DNA from 2 places in the Marinomonas sp. BSi20584 genome. Region 2 is predicted to be linked to the other one. Evidence: riboswitches for the same ligand, from Rfam matches in the RefSeq annotation. Region 2 holds a riboswitch; the other holds the start of a gene.
What was found. A riboswitch is a leader RNA that binds a small molecule or an ion and turns the genes downstream of it on or off. The one in region 2 is predicted to bind thiamine pyrophosphate.
Positions count from the first base shown of each region.

Region 1: it holds a riboswitch for thiamine pyrophosphate, as region 2 does, so the genes downstream of both, thiB (thiamine ABC transporter substrate binding subunit) here and thiC (phosphomethylpyrimidine synthase ThiC) in region 2, are expected to answer to the same signal.

Region 1 is NZ_KZ454886.1:106,312-118,101, reverse strand. It holds gene rpsR (30S ribosomal protein S18) at 17-247, opposite strand; gene rpsF (30S ribosomal protein S6) at 271-675, opposite strand; gene TY87_RS16420 (MipA/OmpV family protein) at 943-1,668, shown strand; gene TY87_RS16415 (DMT family transporter) at 1,726-2,622, shown strand; gene TY87_RS16410 (DMT family transporter) at 2,633-3,526, shown strand; gene TY87_RS16405 (DMT family transporter) at 3,523-4,389, opposite strand; gene TY87_RS16400 (thiamine ABC transporter ATP-binding protein) at 4,443-5,180, opposite strand; gene thiP (thiamine/thiamine pyrophosphate ABC transporter permease) at 5,167-6,798, opposite strand; gene thiB (thiamine ABC transporter substrate binding subunit) at 6,774-7,787, opposite strand; TPP riboswitch at 7,867-7,986, opposite strand; gene TY87_RS16385 (3-deoxy-D-manno-octulosonic acid transferase) at 8,009-9,235, opposite strand; gene msbA (lipid A export permease/ATP-binding protein MsbA) at 9,238-11,028, opposite strand; gene hldE (bifunctional D-glycero-beta-D-manno-heptose-7-phosphate kinase/D-glycero-beta-D-manno-heptose 1-phosphate adenylyltransferase HldE) at 11,029-11,790, opposite strand, start outside.
Region 2 is NZ_KZ454896.1:1,866-13,655, forward strand. It holds gene thiH (2-iminoacetate synthase ThiH) at 1-129, opposite strand, end outside; gene TY87_RS19940 (thiazole synthase) at 126-902, opposite strand; gene thiS (sulfur carrier protein ThiS) at 904-1,101, opposite strand; gene thiE (thiamine phosphate synthase) at 1,101-2,633, opposite strand; gene thiC (phosphomethylpyrimidine synthase ThiC) at 2,649-4,730, opposite strand; TPP riboswitch at 4,914-5,018, opposite strand; gene TY87_RS19960 (transporter substrate-binding domain-containing protein) at 5,137-5,895, opposite strand; gene rsmI (16S rRNA (cytidine(1402)-2'-O)-methyltransferase) at 5,948-6,811, opposite strand; gene TY87_RS19970 (penicillin-binding protein activator) at 6,925-8,697, shown strand; gene TY87_RS19975 (YraN family protein) at 8,648-9,031, shown strand; gene TY87_RS19980 (SIS domain-containing protein) at 9,037-9,630, shown strand; gene TY87_RS19985 (ClpXP protease specificity-enhancing factor) at 9,730-10,107, opposite strand; gene TY87_RS19990 (glutathione S-transferase N-terminal domain-containing protein) at 10,197-10,829, opposite strand; gene rpsI (30S ribosomal protein S9) at 11,227-11,619, opposite strand; gene rplM (50S ribosomal protein L13) at 11,634-11,790, opposite strand, start outside.

The DNA.
Region 1 (11,790 bases), on a different contig from region 2:
CGCTTCTTTCAGCCTATTAATTAAAGTGGCTGTCAGTGTAAGGAAGAATAGCAATGTAGCGAGCGCGTTTGATTGCAGTCGCTAGCTGACGCTGGTAACGAGCCTTAGTGCCAGTAATACGGCTAGGAACGATTTTACCAGTTTCAGTGATATAACCTTTCAGTGTGTCTAGATCTTTGTAATCGATCTCTTTAACGCCTTCTGCTGTAAAACGGCAGAACTTACGACGACGGAAAAAACGAGCCATGAGTGTCTCCTAATAAAAATAGATTAATCTTCAGATTCTTCAGATACTTCGTCAGAATTGTCGTGGTTACGCTCTTCACGTTGAGGAGCAGAACGACGATCTTCACGACCTTCAGAAGCTTTAATAGGAGATACGTCAGTTACCGCTTCTTTACGACGAATCACCAAGTTACGGATGATGGCATCGTTGTAGCGGAAAGTGTCGTTTAGTTCAGACAAAACACTGTCAGAACACTCAATGTTCATAAGAACATAGTGTGCTTTGTGAATTTTGTTAATTGGGTAAGCTAGTTGACGACGACCCCAATCTTCAAGACGGTGAACTTGACCACCATCTTCAGTGATTAGGTTAGTGTAACGCTCGACCATTGCTGGTACTTGCTCGCTTTGATCTGGGTGAACCAGAAAGACGATTTCATAATGACGCATTTAAGCTCTCCTTATGGGTTCTTAGTCTCCACGCTCCCCCTGTTAAAAAAGCTGTGAGACAAGGAGTATTGATTTACAGGGACGCGCATTATATAGCACTAGTGAACAATAAGTAAACGAAATCAACCAAAGTAATACTCGCACCACCCTTCTTAGTCTAAAACAGTAAAAATAAAACCTATTTTAGTTTGGTTATTTTACAGCCTCAATTAAAGACAATAGAATTAGATTCTTCATAATTCACTCTAACCCACGGATATGGACATCATGAAAAAAACATTTTTAGCATTATTGCTATCCACACCTATTATTGCTCAAGCTGATGGTAGCTTAGGCGTAATTGGTGCTGTATCAGAATCCGTGTACAAAGAGACAGATACTCAATCTAAATTCCTTCCCAACATAAGTTATGAAGGTGAACACTTTTTCCTTCAATTACCTGAAATTGGTTATCGTTTTTTACCCAAACAAGCACCACAAAACTTTGCTATCGGCTTTTCTTACGAAAGTTCGAACTTTGACCCTGACGACTCAGATAATATAAACATCCAACAACTAGATGATAGAGATGACAGCATCATGGCTTTTGCCAGTTATCGAGTGGGGCCGATTTCAACAAAATTTGCTCAAGATATTAGCGGTGAACATGATGGCTACTATGCACAAATCGCCTTAGGATATCCACTTCCTGTCGGGGCATGGAAGGTCATCCCTTCTATATCATATCGCTACATGGACAGTAAAATGAGCAACCACTTATTTGGCGTCTCTCAAAGCGAATCAGTAAATACTGGTGGTGCTATCGCTGCATACGATTCAGGTGCCGTTTCTCAAATCAGATATGGGGTAAGAGGCATTTATCCACTTTCAACAAGTGTAAATCTGATGTTAGGCATCAATCACACTAAATTCGATAGTGAAATTTTAAAAAGCCCTATGGTAGAGGACAATACGATCACATCTATTCTAGCTGGTATTATCTTTTCATTTTGATAGATACAACATAAATATCGCCTCACAGGTAAATCTGAGTTTTCGGAATAATAAGTCATGAGTAAATTTTCCAACAACACCCAAGCCATGCTGTTTGGCCTTGGGGCTGTGTTACTTTGGTCGACCGTTGCCACTGCGTTTTCTATATCACTCAAGTACTTCTCGCCAACACAGTTATTGCTTGTTGCGAACATCGTCTCATTGATTTTTTTAACAACCCTGATTACATTAAAGGGTGAAACAAAGCAATTAATTAGCTTCGCCAAGCAATCATGGAAATCATCTTTATTTTTTGGCGCAATCAACCCCTTTCTTTATTACCTAATATTACTTCAAGCTTACAACATGCTTCCAGCACAAGAGGCACAAGCGATAAATTATACTTGGGCCATTATGCTTAGCTTTATGGCCGTCCCAATACTCAAACAACGCCTCAAAAGCGCGGACTATATCGCAGCTGCGGCGTGCTATTTTGGCGTACTTTATATATCTACTCGCGGCCAGATAGCGTCACTAGAGTTTTCAAACGTCACAGGTGTTGCCTTCGCACTTCTAAGTACTATTATCTGGGCTCTTTATTGGTTATTGAACACAAAAGACAAACGCCCCAGTTTAATCGGCCTAACGCTTAATTTTGCCTTTGCACTCCCCTTAATCACGATATTTGCAGGCGTAACAGGTGAACTAAACCACTGGAATAATGATGGATTATGGGGCGCAATTTATATTGGTTTATTTGAAATGGGACTAAGTTTTGTATTGTGGAATAGAGCATTAAAACTAACAACTAATGCCAGCCAAGTAGCGAACTTAATATTTCTATCCCCATTGCTATCAATTATCTGGCTTTCACAATTCGCAGGTGAACCTATCTTACGTTCCACACTCATTGGCTTAGCTTGTATTCTAGTTGGCCTATTTATTCAAAACTGGGCAAAAAGAAAAAAACAATAAGGACAAAAAAATGCCAGCATTCATCTACCTATTACTGCCTATTTTTTTCTGGTCAGGCAATTACATTTTAGGACGATTAACCGTTTCCAATGGAATAGACCCGTTTTCAATATCTTTCTTACGCTGGAGCCTTGCCTGCCTAATCATTTTGCCTTTTGCTTATAAGAAGCTTTGGCGAGAACGAAGCATTATCGCAAAAAACTGGCCTTTGCTTGTTCTTTTTGGCTGGCTTGGCATTTGCAATTACAATCTTTTCCTTTACATAGGGCTCGGTACCACAACAGTCACCAATGCAGTACTACTCAATTCCATCATGCCGGTGATGATACTAATTACAGCTCGTCTACTTTTGGGAAATAAAACATCTTGGTTACAGAATACTGGCATACTTATTTCCACCCTTGGTGCAATTACCATCGTTAGCCGCGGCAGTTTAGAAACCTTTTTACACTTAAGTTTCTCACAAGGCGACTTATGGATTATTACCGCGGCTATTAGCTGGGCTATTTATTCGGTACTCATTGCAAAACGCCCGAAAGAAATGTCTTTGATTGGTTTCTTTGCCTGCACAGCAATTATAGGAACCTTGTTTCAGGCTCCACTATTCTTCCTATTTGGACATAGTCAACTAACTGACTTCACAGTAAGTAACTGGGGCGCCATCATTTATATGGGGCTATTTGCTTCAATTGGGGCTTTTTTATGCTGGAACACTGGCGTACAGAAACTCGGTGCGGCAACCGCAGGACACTTTATCCACCTCCTCCCAGTATTCAGTATCGGCTTATCAGTGATATTCCTAGGCGAACAACTGCTTAGTTTCCATTACGTCGGTATAACATTAATTTTTTCAGGAATATTTGTGGCGACAATACTAAACAAAAAAAAGCTGCGAACGGCCTAGCCTCTATTTCGCGCCATTCGGGTACTAATCAAAATGCTTGAAAAAATAAACAACATTCCAAGAATGGCGTAAATGTCAGGGACATGGCCCCAGACAACCCATCCCCAAAACCCACTAAACACCACACCAACATAACTAACGGGAGAAACAACACTTGCTGGCGCATAGGTATAAGCCAAATTATAAAGGTACATACCTACATACAAAGTGATGGTGACCGCAGCCACCAGAGGCCATACAGCAATAGGTAAAACCAAAGAATCACCCTGCACTAACATCAATGGTAGAGACAATATTGTCGACACGAAAAAATACACAAACAAGGTTTCTTGCCCAGATACTTGCTGGGATAGCATTCGCGTCGTCACCATAGACAAGGCCAAGCCTATCGCGGAAATAAACCCAACAATATGCCAAGGATTTAAGTGGTCCGGCGTAGGCTGAATAACAAATGCCACACCAATAAAACCGATTATAAGCGGTAACCAACGCGCCTTTGGAATTCTGATTTTATGCAGTATTAGCACCACAAAAGGAACACACAATGGCGCGCAGGTTCGAAGTAAAGAAGCTTCCACCAAAGGAATATGATTCAACGACCAATAATAAAAAAGAAAACCAATGAAGCCACCAAAACTGCGCAAAAAGTGAATTTTCCACACAGAAAGCGATCGTTTTTGCCAGCGTCCGCGCATTTGGGGTAGAAGTATTAAGGCACAAAATAAACTCTGCCAAAAAACCAGGGTTGATACCGCGATCATGGTTTGAGCCTGTTTGGCAGCCAATGCAGTAAGCGACATAACAAACGCATAAGCGATTGTCATCACAATGCCTTTCTTTAATAACTCGTTATCATCTAACACTAAATCGCTCTTTCTATGTAAGTGAAACAGGAAGACTGTTTAACTCAATCAAGCTAGATTGTCGAGCTATTAGCTCCTTCAGCGCTCGGCAATCCAGAACTAGGCATTCCAAGGTAACGAGAAAAAAGCGGATGAGGCTCGATTTGAGATAAAACAGATACGGGTTCATAAGCTGTAACACGACCTTGCTCAATCAAGATAACTCGTCCGCCGACCAAACTCGCTTCTTGCGGCAAATGCGATACCAACAAGGTGGTTAATCCCAATTCTAGCGTTACATCATTGACCAAGTAGAGCATTTCTTCACGTAATGCAGGATCCAAAGCACTAAAAGGTTCATCGAGTAACAGGATAGGTTTTTTTCGTACCAATGCCCGTGCAATAGCGACCCTCTGGGCTTGCCCGCCAGACAAAGCCTGTGGATAGCGGTCTTTTTTATCAACAAGCTGTGTTTTTTCAAGCGCCCACTGAATTCTTGTTTTTTGCTCACCGCTTAAAGAGAGAGAAGGAGACAAACCAATGGCGACATTTTGCCAGACGGTTAATTGCGGAAATAAATTATCACTTTGAAATAAGGTCGATATTGGCCTTTCGTAAGGGGGTAAAGAAAGCAGTGATTCTTCGTTGAAAAAAAGCTCTCCACGGCCGTCTAAAAAGCCACCCAATAAATGCAATAGCGTACTTTTTCCTTCGCCACTACCACCAAGTAAAGTGGTGACACCAGGGGAAATCTCCACACAATAATTGGCATGAAAATTCTCCCAATCATATTGAAGGTTAATTTTTAACACGTGCTGTTACTCCACCAATAAAGCGAGACGAACAATAAAACAAGATCAAGCATAGAGAAATTAATACCACAGCAACACAAGCCCCCTCTTCCAACCGATAAGAGCCAATCAATTGAAACAGATATAAAGGCAGAGACACCAAACTCTGACTTCCAAATAACGCAATCACTCCCATGTCACCCAAAGACAATAACAGCGCATAACCAAATGCTTGCCCGATACTGGCTCTCATTAAAGGCCATTCCAGACGCCATCTAGACCAAGAGCGAATCCCCAAACTCAAGTATACATTTCGAAAACGCCGCTCTTGTTGATACATAACTGGCATCAAAGCTCGCAGCACGAAAGGCAGCGCCATGACCGCGTTGACCCATACCACAATCCAATAACTCGATTGCAGCCCCCAGCCAAAATCACGCAGTGTCAAAAACAAGCCAGTGGCAATCACCAAACCCGGCACCATTAAAATCATATTCCCTAGATGCTCGATTTTATTCGGAAAAAAAGCAAAATACTGACGCGCCATACAAAACCGCGCCAGCACACCAAAACAGACACCAAGCAGCAAACTTACCAGAGCCGCTGGAATAGCAATTTGCAATGAAACAAGCACAGCATTCCACAAAGCAACAGACTGTAATGTCTTCAAAAAAATAGGCGAGATAATCGGATCAAAAATCGCTAAAAAAGGTGGAATGACCAATACAAACGCACAGAGTAAGGCCAAAAAATCTGCCGACTTAGCCCAAAAAGAATCTTTAAGTGAATAATTCTTTACCGCCAATAAACTCACATCTTGACGGTTAATCGGTGCGATCCGATAAACAACAACCGCAAATAAAGTGCATATGGACACCTGAAGCAAAGCTAAAAAACTGGCTTTGTTGAGGTCAAAATCAAATCTAAGCGCCTGATAAATGGCCACTTCCAAGGTGCTATATTTTGGACCGCCACCTAAGCTTAACACCACAGCAAAGCTAGAGAAGCACAACATGAAAATTAGTACAAAGGCTCCAGGTAGAACCTTTTTCATGTAGTGCCATTCAATCCAACGAAAGGCCGCCCAACGAGAAAAACCTAACTGCGAAGCCTGACGCCACTGCCCTGATGGAATTAAGTCATAACCTTGCAACAAAAGGCGTACGGCCAACGGCATATTAAAAAATACATGGGCAAGCAAGATACCCACCAAACCATACAAGGGAACTTGCACCCCAAACAACTGATTCAGCCACCCGGTACGACCATAGACAACCACCAAGCCTAAAATCGCCACAATGGTTGGCACCACCATGGAAACTGAAAACAATTGCAGTAAAGCAGATCGGCCATAAAACTGGCGATGAATAAGACAAGAAGCAACAGGAATAGCAATAAGTAAGCTAATACTACTGCTTAGCAGCGCTTGCCATAAGGAAAAACGTACAACCCGCCAAAGATAAGGCTGCTGCATATAGCCAAGCCAAGAGTGTAATTCGCTATAACGCAAAAGAGCCGCCAAACTGGCAGCTCCCATTAGCAGGAAAAAACCAACACCAAATAGCGCCGGCAATAACCCTTTGACGGTTCGAAAGAAAAACAACTTAACGTCGATTATCGAGTCGTGGCATTTAACCACTCATCAATCCAAGCTTTACGATGTTGCGCCACGTCTTTTGCCGGCAGAACCAAACTCTTTACCGGTTTTAAAGCACTGTCAAAAGCCGCTGGTAATTTTTCATCTAGCTTAACCACGGGTAACATCCAATTGCCCGTTGCAACTGTCGATTGGAAACCTGACTGCAAAATAAACTGCATAAACTGCTTCGCCAAGGCAGGATGAGGCGCACCTTTCATCATCGCTGCCACTTCGATTTGTGGATAAAGACCTTCACTGGCTGCAGCAGCCATATACTTATTATCCCCTTCCGCAACAATGTGATAAGCAGGAGATGTGGTGTAACTCAACACAACATCCGCTTCGCCTTTCAAAAATAAACCATAGGCGTCAGACCAACTTTTCGTTACTGTCACGGTATGAGAAGCCAAACGCTCCCATGCTTCAGCAGCATTATCGCCATAAACAGATTTCACCCATAACAACAGACCAAGCCCTGGCGTGCTCGTTCTTGGATCCTGATAAATAACACGCAGGTTTTGATTATCCACCACTTCTTCCAAACTAGTTGGCGGACTTTTAAGCGTTTCAGAATTGTAAATAAAAGCAAAGTGACCTTGATCAAATGGCACGAAGGTTTTATCCGACCAGCCACCAGCAATAGTGATAGCTGAAGTATCAACAGCATGGTTCGCCAATAGACCTGTCTGTTTTGCGGCTTCCATTAGATTTAGGTCTAACCCCAAAAGTACATCAGCTTGTGACGACTTCCCTTCTAGTTGCGCGCGGGACAAAATACCAACCGAAGAGTCCAATGCGACAAAATTCACTTCACAGGCACATTCTTTTTCGAAATTAGCTTTTATCTTCGGACCCGGCCCCCAATCGGATGCAAACGCATCATAGGTATAGATATTCAGAGTATCTTTGGCTAATGTTACAGGCGAAAAAGCTACGCCAAGACTAACAACAGCCGCAGAAAAAAGAGTGGTTAACAAAAATGGTTTCAAAGTGTCGCTCCTAAAATAAGTGAGCGGCGTACAGGGGAAATGGCAAGGATGATTTTTGAGCTACTATATATGTCGGCAGTTCAACTTGCTATCTCGATTCCTACGCCAGCATGATCTGGATCAGGTTCGGTGGGTTAGCAGACAATCTGCTTCTCAGCTCTAACATTTACTAAATGCTAAAGCACCCCATGAGATAATGAGCGTTTATTGTAAAGAGTCGATCAACGGAAGTCTATTTCAGCAAGCACTCTGGTGACTGCACCTTGATTTTTTTCTGCAAAACGCAATGCAGTTTGACCGAGACGGAAACGCTGAGACGATTGCCCCGCAAGATCCACAACTACTTTTGTCAATTGCGCTTCGTCTTGACAACGAATAGCGCCATTCACCTGCAAAAGCTGTTCAGTAATATCCATAAAATTAAAGGTATAGGGTCCAACTAAAATTGCCTTTCCAAGCAAGGCGGGCTCAATCGGATTGTGGCCACCGCGTTTAATCAAACTGCCACCAACAAAAGCCATATCAGATGCTTGATAGTAATACATCAACTCTCCCATGGAGTCGCCAATCACCACATCAAAATTAGCCCATTGATCGAGTGCCGTTTGAGTACGAAGAGCGACTCGCTCAAAAGACTGCATAGCTAAAGCTTGTACTGCTTCAAAGCGTTCAGGATGACGAGGAACCAGTACCAATAACGCATCTGGATATTTTTGTAGCAGCGCCTTATGAACGCGCAATAGCATTTCATCTTCACCTTGGTGAGTACTTCCTCCCACCCAGACAAACCTTGAACCTAACTGTCGACGCCAGTTAGCTTGAAATACTTCAGGCGGCACAGCAAGATCGAATTTAATACTTCCTGTCACTAATACTTTTTTTGCTCCCAACGCTTCAAAGCGCACTGCATCAGCTTGTGCATGCGCCAAAAAACAATCCGGTAAAGCAAATAAGGGGCGCGAGATAGCTGAAAACTTCTGATAGCGCTGGAAAGAACGCTCACTCAAACGAGCATTCACTACCTCAACACGTAGACCTCGCTGCTTAGCCAGTTGTAACAAGTTAGGCCAAAGTTCGGTTTCTACAATTAATAAATGCTTACAGGTTAGTTTTTTAAGTGCCCTTTTAACACTTGAGCACCAGTCCATTGGCAAATATCGATGCTCTGCAAAAGGAAAGGTTTTTACTACTTGCTCTGCCCCCGTCGGTGTCATAGTGGTAATTAATAATCGCTGTGTAGGGTATTTTTCACGCCACTGAAGTACCAAGGGGCGTACAGCAAGCACTTCGCCCACAGACGCACAATGAATCCATAAATCCGCTTCAACAGAAGGCCAAAAGCCAAACGCTTCTTTAGCACGATAGTGCTGATAGGTTTTCTTAAAACGCCGTATTTTCGATAAAATAACCGGCGTTAATAAGACTAGTAAAGAACGGTACAGCCACATAATTAAGCTGGTGTCTCGCTGAATTGCTGATTATGAAGCTGTGCATAGGCACCATTCATCGCTAACAACTCACTGTGCGAGCCTTGTTCAATGATCTCACCATGATCCACAACCGCAATAATATCGGCATTCTCAATGGTCGATAATCGATGGGCAATAGCGATAGTGGTACGATTCGCCATTAGACCATCCAGGGCAGTCTGAATTGCTCGCTCTGATTCCGTATCCAATGCTGACGTCGCTTCATCCAAAATCAAAATAGGCGCATTTTTCAAGATAGCTCTAGCTATCGCAATACGCTGTCGCTGACCACCAGACAAGAGAACACCATTCTCGCCAACCATGGTATCTAGACCATGATCAAGCTCTTGAATAAAGTCCCAAGCATTGGCTGCTTTAGCTGCTTCAATGACATCTTCTACACTGGTATCACGCAAATAACCGTAGGCGATATTATCTCGAATCGTGCCATTGAAAAGTACAACTTGTTGATTTACCAAAGCGATATTAGAGCGCAGCTCAGTCAACTTATAATCATTGATACGAACACCATCTATACTCAAAGAACCATCATCAATATCATAAAAACGCGGAATTAAGTTCGCTATAGTAGATTTACCACTACCTGAACGCCCTACTAACGCCAAAGTTTTTCCAGCTGGCAAAGACAAACTAATATTTTTTAATGTCTGTTTCTCAGCACCAGTGTATTTAAAGGACATATTATCCCACTCAATATCCCCCTTAAATCGGGTTGCGGGTGTTAATCCTTTATCAACCTCTTCTGGCAAATCCAAGAAATCAAAAATACTATAAGAAGCAGCAATACCTTTTTGCAAAATACTGTTTACATCAGTCAGCTGACGAATAGGCTTACCTAGCATACCAGCAGCAGTCAGGAAGGCGATAAAATCCCCTGGAGACATATGAGAACTGATCGAAGGACTCAAGGCAAACCAAATTAAAATCGCCATCATCAGCGCAAGAATGAACTGCACAATCGGAATATTAAGAGATTTAGTCATTTCCATTTTTAACTGAGAACGACGATTTTCATTCGCAGCCTTATGGAAACGCGATATTTCATACTGGCTACCGCCAAATATTTTAACCACTTCATGACCTTTAATCGCTTCTGATGCCACATCAGTAACACCACCCATCGCATTTTGAATTCGAGTACTCAGTTTGCGAAAACGCTTAGATGCATAAGAAACAATTAAGCCAATTAAAGGCACAACCAATAAAAACAATAAAGAAAGGCGCCAGTTCATATAGATCATATAACCTAACAAACCAACAACTGTTAGGCCTTCACGCAAAAGAACACGTATTGCCTGGGTAATAGAGCCAATGACTTGTTCAGTATCGTATGTCAGCTTAGCGAGAAGTCGTCCAGTAGGAATAGAATGATAATAATTAGAAGGTAGGAGTACGAGCTTATTAAACATGCTGGTACGTAAATCAAAAACCACATTATTGGCAACTTTCGCCATAAAGTAGTTACCCAAGAAAGTACCTATCCCTCGAGCAATAAAAACCCCCAGAATAGCCAAAGGTATTAATAGACGACTATCTGATATTTGCCCTACAGAAACAATATCTACAATATGCTTTAGTAAAGCAGCTAAAGCTGGCTCCATCGAAGCATAAATGACATAACCTATTATACTAAGAACCAAATACAACCAAGATGAGCGCACATAACCCAAAAGGCGAAAATAGTTTTGCATACCAGAAACAGGAGCTTTTGGAGCCGGAGTTTCGATTTCTATATTTTCTTTATCTTGCATTTATAAATTCGCTTTTTCGATGATAGAGGTAGTTGAGTAACCATCAACAAAAGTCAAAACTTTCACTTCCCCTCCATGAGCTAAGACATGATCAGCACCAACAATTGTTTCTATGGTGTAATCCCCACCTTTAACCAAAACATCAGGCGTTAAGAATTCAATAATTTCTTTTGGTGTGTCTTCGTCGAACCAAGTTACCCAGTCAATAGAGCCCACGCCTTCAAGCACAGACATGCGGTGAATTAAGTTATTAATTGGACGTTTTTCGCCTTTAAGTCGCTTAACTGATGCATCGGTATTGACGGCAACAATTAAACGATCTCCAAGCGCTTTGGCCTGCTTCATGTAAGCAATATGTCCAGGATGAAGAATATCGAAACAACCATTCGTAAAAACAATCTTTTCACCATTCATCTGCGCCAGTTTAATTTGCTCAAGCAGATCTTCTGGAGAAAGCACGCCAAAGTTTGTGTTATGTGAACGCTGAAACATGATGGCGTCTAGTCGCTCAGCACTGATTGATGCCGTACCCAGTTTTCCAACGACATAACCCGCTGCTTGGTTAGCGTATTCAACAGCATCAATAAAACGCTTACTCGTAACATAAACCGCAGTCAAAACTGCAACAACGGTATCGCCAGCGCCCGTAACATCAAACACCTCTTTGGCAGCCGTCGCCAATGAAAAAGGAGGTTTATCATCACTCAATAAAATCAAACCGTCTTCACCACGAGTGACCAATAATGCTTTCCAGCCAAATTG
Region 2 (11,790 bases):
TTCGGTTTTCTCCTGATGGGATTGGGTCACTACTTGCCAATCGGCATTTTCCACAAAATGACTAAATTGCCCTTCTAACGCTGGGCTTTGTTCTAACAAACGAATTTTATTACTGGTTCCGTCTATCATGACAATGCCCCGAGAAAATCAGTCAATGGACTCGTTGCTTGAGCCTGCACTCGCCTTTCCCCCAAACCGGACTCATACGCCATTCGCCCCGCTTCCACCGCAAGTCTAAAAGCTTTACCCATTTGTGCTGGCTGTCTAGCAACGGCCATAGCGGTATTCACCAATACCGCATCAGCACCAATTTCTAGCGCCAATGCCGCATCAGACGGTGCACCAATACCAGCATCCACAATCACAGGCACAGTACTTTGCTCGATAATGATTTCCAAAAATGGGCGACTTGCCAACCCCATATTCGATCCAATCGGCGATCCAAGCGGCATCACGCACTGACAACCCACTTCTTCTAATCGTTTACACAGCACAGGGTCAGCATGGACATAAGGCATTACCACAAAGCCTTTTTTGATCAACTCTTCGGCAGCCAACAAGGTTTCCATGCCATCTGGCATCAAGTAACGCGGATCTGGATGAATCTCTAACTTCACCCAGTTGGTTTGCAATGCTTCTCTGGCAAGCTCGGCAGCAAATACCGCTTCTTTCGCGGTGCGAGCACCGGATGTATTGGGTAGCAGTTTTATGCCCTGCTGCTGCAAAGGCTTAAGAATATTATCCGTCTGATTTTTTAAATCCATACGACGTAATGACAAAGTCACCAGCTCACTTCCACTGGCGGTTAAAGAATCCATCATGGCGTCGGCACTGGCGTATTTCCCTGTACCAGTAAAAAGTCGAGAATGAAATTCGTGTCCTGCAATAAATAAAGACGACATATTAGCCCCCAGCAATGGATTCAAAAATAAACACCTGACTCTGCTCATTCAACTCAGTACTACGCCACAAACTCTTTGGCACCACTTGCTGATTTATCGCAATAGCGATGCCTTGCTCGCTCTTGTCTAAATGAGTAAGCAAGTCCTGCAAAGTTTCCCCTGAGAATTCATGAGGCGCATCGTTCAGCATGATTTTCATTACTTGCCTCCCTTATTTCTTTGAGTGTTCGAGTGCATTTCAAACAAGCAAATAAGTGATCGAGTCGCAGCTTCTGGCTCAACAGCTTTGGTAATAGCCGTTACTAACGCAACACTATCAACACCCGTTTGAGCTACAGCAGACAAGCGCTCTGCATTGATGCCACCAATCGCAACGGTTGGAAACACGCCTTTTAATAAAGTCGCGTAATAGGCAAGTCGAGTTAAACCTTGCGGCTGAGATGGCATGTCTTTGGTTTGCGTAGGGAAGATATGACCTAAAGCGATGTAACTCGGCTGGATAGATTGCGCTCGGGCGATTTCATAGTAACCATGAGTACTGATGCCAAGCCGCAAGCCAGCCGCTTGGATTTGTGCTAAATCTGCCACATCTAAATCTTCTTGGCCAAGATGAACCCCATAAGCACCAAAGGCGATGGCCTGCTGCCAATAATCATTGATAAAGACTTGGGCGTCGTACTCTTTGCCTAAGGAGATGGCTTGCTGGATTTTACTTTCCAGATATTCATCGTCAGGGTCTTTGATACGCAACTGGGCGAGTTTCACTCCTTGCTTGAGCACTAATTCCAACCAAGCAATGGAATCCACTACTGGATACAAGCCCATTTTATCGAGATCCATCTTGGCAAAAGGCAAATTTATCGACATCGTAGGATTATTTGGCGTGACAATCGTTGGCAGATTTTCAATTTGCAACGGCCAACCAGGACGGCCAAGCGGCCCTGCCCCTTCACCAATTTGCACACCGGTTTTTAATGCACCCGTGATATAGGCTTTGGCCATGGTCATAGCATCTAGAAAATCGTAACCATGGGCGATAAAGCTAGCCAGTGCTGTCGACAAGGTACAACCCGTGCCTCGCGTATTGTGGACAGAAAGCCTCTCACTTGCGAAACCAATGATAGAGTTGCGATCTACTAACCAATCAGTTGAGCCATCTAAGTGACTGCAATGGCCTCCTTTAAGCAACCAACGACTTTCAGACGCTGCGAAATACGACGCCATTTTCGCTTGCAAATCCTCAATAGCCAGTTCACCAGATAAGCCCGTAAGCGCACTAAACTCCATCAAATTTGGTGTGATCACATCTACATACGGCAAAATATAATCCAGCAAACTCGCACCTGCGTCGGTTTGCTGCAATTGATTGCCCGATTCACTGCTCGCCGCCATAACAGGGTCAAATATCACCTGCACTTTCGGGAAATATATTTTTATAAGTTTCAACCAATTCGAGCACGCTTTAACTATCTCGATAGAAGGAAGCAAACTCACTTTAATAGCATTTGGCGGCACATCATCGAGCAAGGTTTGCCATTGCTCATCAAACATAGTCAAAGAAACTGGTTCAACAGAGCGCACCTCTTTGGAATTTTGCGCTGTGATGCAGGTGATAATCGTTTGTACATGGCAGTTTAAATCTTGCCCCGTACGCAAATCCGCTTGAAGTCCAGCGTGGGCGGACGAATCCGACCCGCCCACACACCAGACAACAGGAGGTTTTATAGACATAAATCCTCCTTTTACTTACAACGATTTTTCTTTTGATTTATCGGTTGTATGCTTGTCAGTCGTTAACTTATCCGTGGTCAAATAGACATCACTGCCTAGCTCGCGAAATTGCTCCGACATTTTTTGCATGCCTGTTTCGGCGTCATTAGCATCAAATGAGTTCGCATCTAAAGCACTCATATCGATTTTTTGAGCGTCTTCCAAGCCCTTTGCACTTTCTAGCCCTTTTGCGTAGTCACGAACTTCTTGGGTGATTTTCATCGAGCAGAATTTTGGCCCACACATGGAACAAAAATGCGCTACTTTGCCAGAGGCCTGCGGCAATGTTTCATCATGGTAAGAGCGAGCCGTTTCAGGGTCTAGCGATAGGTTGAACTGATCTTCCCAACGAAACTCAAAGCGTGCTTTCGACAAGGCATTATCTCGAATTTGCGCCCCAGGATGGCCTTTGGCTAAATCCGCCGCATGGGCAGCGATTTTATAAGTGATCAAACCTTGTTTAACGTCTTCCTTGTTAGGCAAACCGAGATGTTCTTTTGGCGTCACGTAACACAACATGGCACAGCCGTACCAACCAATTTGAGCGGCACCAATACCAGAGGTAATGTGATCGTAACCCGGTGCAATGTCTTGAGTTAATGGCCCCAACGTATAAAACGGCGCTTCGTGACAATGCTTAAGTTGTTCTGTCATATTCTCTTCGATCAATTGCATCGGCACATGCCCAGGACCTTCAATCATCACTTGCACATCGTATTCCCAAGCAACTTTCGTCAGCTCGCCCAAGGTGCGAAGTTCCGACATTTGCGCTTCGTCATTGGCATCCATAATCGAACCCGGACGCAAACCATCACCAAGCGACAAAGCCACATCGTATTCCGCACAAATCTCACAAATTTCACGAAAACGTTCGTACAAAAAACTTTCTTTGTGATGTGCCAAACACCATTTAGCCATGATGGAACCACCACGAGACACAATTCCTGTAAGACGCTTAGCCGTCATTGGCACATAACGCAGCAATACACCCGCATGAATAGTGAAATAATCCACGCCTTGCTCCGCTTGCTCGATTAAGGTATCGCGGAATACTTCCCAATTAAGATTTTCAGCCACACCATCGACTTTTTCTAAGGCTTGATAAATTGGTACAGTACCGATTGGCACGGGAGAGTTACGTAAAATCCATTCGCGAGTTTCGTGGATATTTTTACCAGTAGACAAATCCATCACGGTATCAGCGCCCCAACGAGTAGACCAAACCAGTTTTTCTACTTCTTCTTCAATGGAAGACGTCACGGCAGAGTTACCGATATTCGCGTTTACTTTCACCAAGAAGTTTCGACCAATAATCATTGGCTCAGATTCAGGGTGATTAATATTGTTAGGAATAATGGCACGACCTCTTGCCACTTCGTCGCGCACAAACTCTGGGGTAATACGAGTTTGCAGATTAGCACCAAAGCTTTTTCCAGGATGCTGCTTCAATAACAACTCGCTCTTGATCGCATCGATATTCTGATTTTCACGCAGTGCGATGTATTCCATTTCCGGCGTGACGATGCCTTGGCGAGCGTAATGCATTTGCGTCACACATTTACCTTGGCGAGCTTTGCGCACTTTAGGCAATTCTTTAAAGCGTAATTCGTCCAGTGCAGAATTTTCTAAGCGTGACTGGGCAAACTCAGATGACACGCTCGTTAATACTTCGGTGTCATTACGCTTATCAATCCATGGCGCACGCATTGGCGCCAAACCACGGTATACATCGATATTTTCTTGCGGATCAGCATAAGGACCAGAGCAATCGTAAACATAAATAGCTTCGTTTGGTTCGAAAGTAAGATTGTCCGGATCAGAACCAATCGGTGTGTCTGTCAGATTGATCTTGCGCATAGGAACGCGAATCGAGTCGTCTGAGCCAGTTAGATATATACGTTCAGACGCGGGAAAAGGTCTTGCTTGTAATGATTCGATAAAAGATTTCGCGGCTTGGCGTGATTCTTCACGAGACTGCTTTTTAGATAAGTTGGTTGGTTTTTTATGTTGATTGGCTTCGCTGTTCAATTCGCTGTTTAATTCATTAATAGTCGACATGAGCACTTCCCTTATTTTTAAAATGGAGAATTGCTTGTCTGGGGTGCTGTTTCACAGGCAAACGCACTACTGGCGTTAATTGCAAAACGTGAACCCTGAATTTTATTCAAAAAGGATGCTTTAGAGGATATGACTGCATCGATTCCATAAAAAATCAGGAGTTCATTCGATGCAGAAAAGAAAAATGGAGACTTTCTTGTTTCCTACGCGGGTATTAGCCCGATCAGGTTCTGCGGATCCCGCACTTAATTATGCGATCTCAGCCAAATGGCACTCCGACAAGTTGTGCAAGCATACTCTCAGGCAATAGATCTTGTAAACACGGATTTTTTGCCCGATTGATCAAGAGCTTTCCTTCAAGAGCAAAATACAACTTATCAGAGCCACTGATGATAAAATGAATAGTTTACTGGGTAATACCCCAATGCATCATCAAATCTGATTTATCAGAATCATGAAGCCACGTATTAACCTTTCCAAGCAAATCGCTATTATCTTTTTTCATCATATAAACTTTAACACTCGACGTACCAGCTAATATTTGCTTTGAAGAAACACAAAACACACCCTTTTCATGCAGTTGATAATAGTTGCCTTCTATTAAATCTGTAATCATGGCGTCCGCCGTGTTATCACGAATTCCTTGCAAGTTAGCAAAATTATCTTTAGTCCGAATGATGTCAGCAGATGTAATGTGCTCATCCACATAAGTTTGGTTGGTGCCACCTGGATTCACTATGACTTTCACGGTAGGCTGATTAATATCCTCTAGTGTACTCAGTGGTTTAGCATTACTGCAATTGCTTAGAATGATCTTGCCATTTGCAGCTACAGAATCGGATAAAGAAAACTGCTCTGCACGCTTTTGCGTTTTCGTCACACCGCCAGCTGCAATATCAAACTTATCATTAGCAAGATCTTGAGAAAGTGCAGGCCAAGTTGTTTTAACGAAATTTACTTTTAAGTCCAATGACTTTGCTAGGTTCGTCATCATATCAACATCAAAGCCCTCTAAATTTCCGGCTTTGTTATAAAACGACAAAGGAGAATAATCCCCCGTTACTCCAACCTTTAACTCCCCACTCTGCTTTATTTCATCCCAAGTACGGGCTTGAGCAGCTTGTGAACTTAATAGGACTAACGCGGCAAAAGATAAAAACTTCACGCTATTTTTTTATTTTTCTCAAACATCATATACGTAGCACTCATAGTTTAATTTAATTATCGCCTTGCATTTCCAGCGCCATTTTATAAAGGTAATTTTTCTTTTCACCGGTTAATTTAGCCGCCATAGCTGCCGCTTGTTTAACTGGTAAGTCTTCTAACAATATTGTCAGAATACGCTTCGCTTCTAATTCTGCTTCGTTACCGCTTTCTTGCGTAAAACTCAGCATAACGACGAATTCACCACGTAATTGGTTAGCATCTGCATCGAACTTGGCAAGAATTTCAGATGCGGTACCAGACAAGAAAGTCTCGAACGTTTTCGTTACTTCGCGAGCCAATACTAATTGCGCGTCTTCACCATAGACTTTTTGCACATCCGCAATTGAATCATAAATTCGGTGAGTGGATTCGTAAAATACCACTGTGCCAGTTTGCTTCTTCCAAGATTCAAATAAATCACAGCGCCCTTTGGATTTGGCTGGTACAAAACCCGCAAAAAAGAATTGATCCGTTGGTAAGCCTGAGGCGCACAAAGCGGCGACCAATGCACAAGCACCTGGGATCGGCAAAACTTTATGGCCTTTTTCTCGTAATGCATGCACAACGTGATAGCCAGGGTCAGATATAAGCGGCGTTCCTGCGTCAGACACCAGAGCGACACTCTTACCTTCGTCTAATAAGCTCGCTACATAATCAGCTTTGTCTTTTTCATTGTGATCGTGAATGGAAAAAAGTTTTGCTTCAATGGCAAAATGATTGAGTAAACGTCGGGTGTGTCGAGTGTCTTCAGCTGCGATATAGTCTACATCACGTAAAGTTTGCTCGGCTCTTTTACTGAAATCGTCTAGATTACCAATTGGGGTGGCAACTATGTATAGCGACCCTCTCGCATCATCAGAACTATGTGGTACCATGTGGCCTCTTTTATTTGTCATTTTATAAGCTTATGAGCCTAATTAATTACCGCATCATATCATTAACTCTTTGCTCTTTTCTGCTAAGCGCCTGTAATTCCATGAATTTAAATATGGATCAGTCTCAAAACAGGGTACAAAACGCCAGTAGCAGCTCGCAAGAAAGAACCTTGCCGCCTAGCATCTACCATCCAATTAAAACTTCGGATGTTTCTAAGGAGCTAGCGGATGCCTACAACGCAGCAAAAAACTTCTATGCACAAGGCGAGTATCAACAAACCATTGATGCATTAGAAAGTAAGGTGTTAATTACAACATCGTCGATTCAATTTGAAGCCTATTTACTTGCTGCTTTAGCTTCTTCAAATTTAGACAATTCCACCGACGCTTTAGCTTACCTAGAAAAAGCCGACAAACTGCCTGCAGCAAGCCACCCTGACAATCAGAATCGATTGAAAGAAACAAAAGCATCGATTCTTGAATACTTTGGCAATTGGCTTGAAGTCGTAAATCTACGAATGGATTTAACTTATAACCTTCCGCTAAATGAAGGTGAAGAGAATCAAGCAAAATTATGGATGGCTATCCAAAATTTAACGCAAAATGAAATTGATGAATTATACCAGCTGCAAAAACCCTTACTTAATGGCTGGCTGACCATCAGCAGCATATTAAGAGATCAATCACTGTCAATCGAGCAACAACTCAAGATATTCAAAAATTGGCAGATTGAAAACCCAAGTCACCCCGCAGCACTTTCGCCACCGCAAGATTTCGAAATCATGTCATCCGTTGAACAGATGGCACCGAAAAAAATTGTCTTGATGTTACCAATGAGCGGTAAATTAGAACGCGCATCTCAAGCCATTGTAGATGGCTTTTTTGCCTCTTTTTACAACCAAAAAGAAGCAAGGCCACAAGTTAGCATTGTTAACATTGATGACTATTCAAACATTAGTGAAGCACTTGCCGCCGCAAATGCACAACAACCCGATGTCATCATTGGGCCATTGCAAAAAAACAATGTTGCTCAAGTAAGTCGTTTAGACCTACCTTACCCGGTGATAGCACTAAATCAGCTGGACATAAATCAACACCCAAAAAATCTTTATCACTTCTCCTTGAGCGCAGAAGATGAAATACACGAACTGATCACCTTCGCTAAGCAAGAAGGCGCAACGAAAGCGGCGATCCTTAGCACTCAGGATACATGGGCACTAAAACAAAGTGATGAATTTCGTGCCGCAGCAGCGAAAGAAAACGTCACCATCACTTCTAATCAGTCTTATGCCAACACACCAAAAGGCAGACAAGATGCGATTCAGAAACTGCTTTTGATTAATGAGAGTTATGCCCGTAAAAGATCCGTAGAAAAATGGATAGGCACAAGCGTAGACAGCATCGCAAGATCTCGCGAAGATTTGGATTACGTCTATTACATTGGCAAACTCAACGACGCTAAACAAATCAGACCTCTTTTAGATTTCTACTTCGCTGACAAAATACCAATGTTAGCCAGCAGCACTCTAAATGATAGCGCCCCAGAAAGATCAACAAAACCTGAAGATATTGAGCGCATACTTTTTACAGAAGCTCCAGCTCTTACGCCAAACAACACTTCGTTAGATGCTTTGCCTAAAAATCAAAATTCAAATATTTTGCGCAGATTACAAGCTCTAGGTGCCGACTCGTATTTACTAGCAAGCAAATACCAGCTATTCACCCTGCTTCCGAGCACTAAAATTTCTGCAAATACTGGCATTATCACCATGGATGAGAATGGCATATTTCATAAACGACCTGAGATCATGACTTACCGAAAAGGAAATTTGGTATATGCGACCAGTCACCAGTTTTTTAAACAGAAGGAAGGCACCGAAAAATAACGGTGAGAAAGCCGAGCAAGCAGCCGAAGCCTTTTTACTAAAGCAAGGGCTTCGGTTTGTAGAACGAAACTTCTTCTGCCGTATCGGAGAAATTGATTTAATTTTTTTAGATCAAAATACCTATGTTTTTGTAGAGGTGCGCTTTCGTGCGAATAACACTCACGGCAATGCCGCTGAAAGCCTTGGACAATCAAAGCTTAAGAAAGTACGCAACAGCGCGGCTTTATGGCTACAAAAGAATAATAAAGTAAATAACGCAAGTCGCTTCGATGCGATACTATTTGACGAAAAAATAGACTCTCAACATTTAACCTGGCTTAAAGCAGTATTTTAATCACTATGGATTTTCAAGAAGCAATCTACACACAATTTGCCCAGAGTTTTGAAGCACAACAACAAGCCCTGGAAAGTTTACCTCCTTATATTGAACATGCTGCAAAAGTGATTTTTTCAAGCATTGCTTCTGGTGGTAAAGTTATTTGTATCGGCAACAGCACAGGATCTCACCTGTCTCAGTACTTCAGTACTTTAATGTTAGACCGAATGGACAGAGAGCGCCCTGGACTGCCAGCAATCAACCTAAGCGGCGAAGGCTCCGCTCTATTAGCAATTACTCATAACGATAGCTATCACGATGTTTTCTCAAAGCAAATCACTGCACTAGGCAATCAAGGCGACATACTGTTTGTCATTGCTAACAGAGGCAACACCTCACCAATAATACAAGCCATTCAAGCGGCCCATGAACGCAAAATGAGTATAGTCGCGCTAACTAGCCCAGAAGCAAAAAATGTCTCGTCACTCACCTCTCAGGATGATACAGAGATAAAAATCAATCTTCTTGGCACAGCCAGAGTGCACGAATGCCAACTTAGCGTCATTCACATATTGGTTGACCTACTTGAGCGCCAACTATTTGGCTACGAAGACTAAGTAGATTCAATCAAAAATATTTGAGACAAAAAAAGAGCCACTTTAAAGCGGCTCTTTTTTTGTCTGTTAGAAAAGTATAGCGAGATGTTGCGCTATTCTTTATTTCACAACTTTCAACTGAAAACCTTTTTTAGGTTCTGGTGGTGTTGGAGTCGGCTCATCAAAAAATTCTTCATCCGGAAAAACAAAACCATCGCCATTTTCTTTTGCATATAAAGCCAGTGCCGCTCGTATCGGCACATAAACCTGCATAGGTTTACCGCTAAAGCGCGCCTCAAACGAGACAGCGTCTTTATCCATGATCAAATGACGCACAGCAGACATACCAATATTTAACACTATCTGACCATCTTTAACGAATTCGGTAGGCACCACAACATCTTTCTGCTGAGCATCTACCAGCAGATAAGGCGTCATATCATTATCAGCAACCCAAGAATAAGCCGCATTTAATAAATAAGATCTTTTCGGTAACATTTTGTCTCCTACCTAATAAATATTTAGTAAAAAAAAGGAGCTATAAGCTCCTCTTTTGCTACTTAACAAAACCGAGATAAAGCCTCAGCTTAGTCTAAACGCATTTCTTGTTCTGCTTCAGAAAGGCTTTCTTGGAAAGACTCACGAGCAAAGACAAGATCCATATATTTGTACAGCGCTCTTGCTTGATCCTTAGGAATCTCTACGCCAAGTATAGGCAAACGCCACAAGATTGGAGCCAAACAACAATCCACGATAGTAAACTCATCGCTCATGAAATAAGGTTTTTCTTCAAAAATTGGAGTAACGTTCAACAAACCTTCACGCAATTCTTTTTGTGCTTTAGCAACAGCTTCTTTGTCCTTACTAGTAAGAATCAAATCAACTAGCTTTGCCCAATCACGCTGAATACGATACATAAACAAACGACTTTCAGCACGAGCAACAGGATATACAGGCAGCAATGGTGGATGTGGAAAACGCTCATCCAAGTATTCCATCATGACATTTGGCTCATAAAGAACCAAATCACGATCAACTAAAGCTGGTAGCTCATTGTATGGATTAACATCCGCCAACTCGTCTGGCTTGTTAAACGGGTCTACATCTATGATGTCCACTGTGACGGCTTTCTCAGCCAATACAATACGAACTCTATGGCTGTAATGATCTTCTCCATCAGAGAAGAACGTCATTGAGGAGCGCTTTGCAATAACACCCATGTCTAACCCCTATATTGAAAACATCTACATCCCCTTCAAAGGAGGGGACAAACTATAATATGGTGACGAAGTAACAAAAATATTACACGATATCGTCAACACAGAAAATTTTTCATGGAATATTTACTCGCGCACCTCTTATAAAACAAGGCTTTAACTTAGTACTTGAGTCTATACAGAGAAATATCTCAAACCTAGATTTCAAGCAACACGTAGCAAACTAAAATACACTTATGAAACCATGAATTTCAAAGCCCGACTATTCTAACATTATTTTCAAACAATTTTTCTTAGAAAAACCATTTTGTTGCAAGAATTCTATAGCCAACTTTATTTCAAGCAAAAAAAACGCTTGGCGAAAACACCAAGCGTTTTGATAATAATTCCAAAGCGAAAATTAACGCTTAGAGAACTGAGGACGACGACGTGCTTTGCGTAGACCAACTTTCTTACGTTCAACTTCACGAGAGTCGCGCGTAACGAATCCTGCAGAACGTAGAGTACGACGTAGAGTCTCATCATATTGCATCAAAGCGCGTGTGATACCGTGACGTATCGCACCAGCTTGACCAGAGATACCACCACCTTTAACAGTGATATAAACGTCAAATTTTTCAGTAGCGCCAACAAGTTCAAGAGGTTGACGAACAACCATTTGAGCTGTTTCACGACCGAAGTACTGAGAAAGAGTACGGTTATTGATAACTAGGTTACCAGAACCCGCTTTAAGGAACACACGAGCGGTAGACGTTTTACGACGACCTGTACCGTAGTATTGAGTAGCTGACATAATGATCTTCCGTATTAAATGTTAAGGGCTTGAGGCTGTTGAGCAGCATGTGGATGCTCAGTACCAGCGTACACTTTCATTTTCTTGTGCATTGCACGGCCCAAAGGACCTTTTGGCAACATACCTTTTACGGCGATTTCAAGAACGCGCTCAGGAGCGTGATCAATCAAC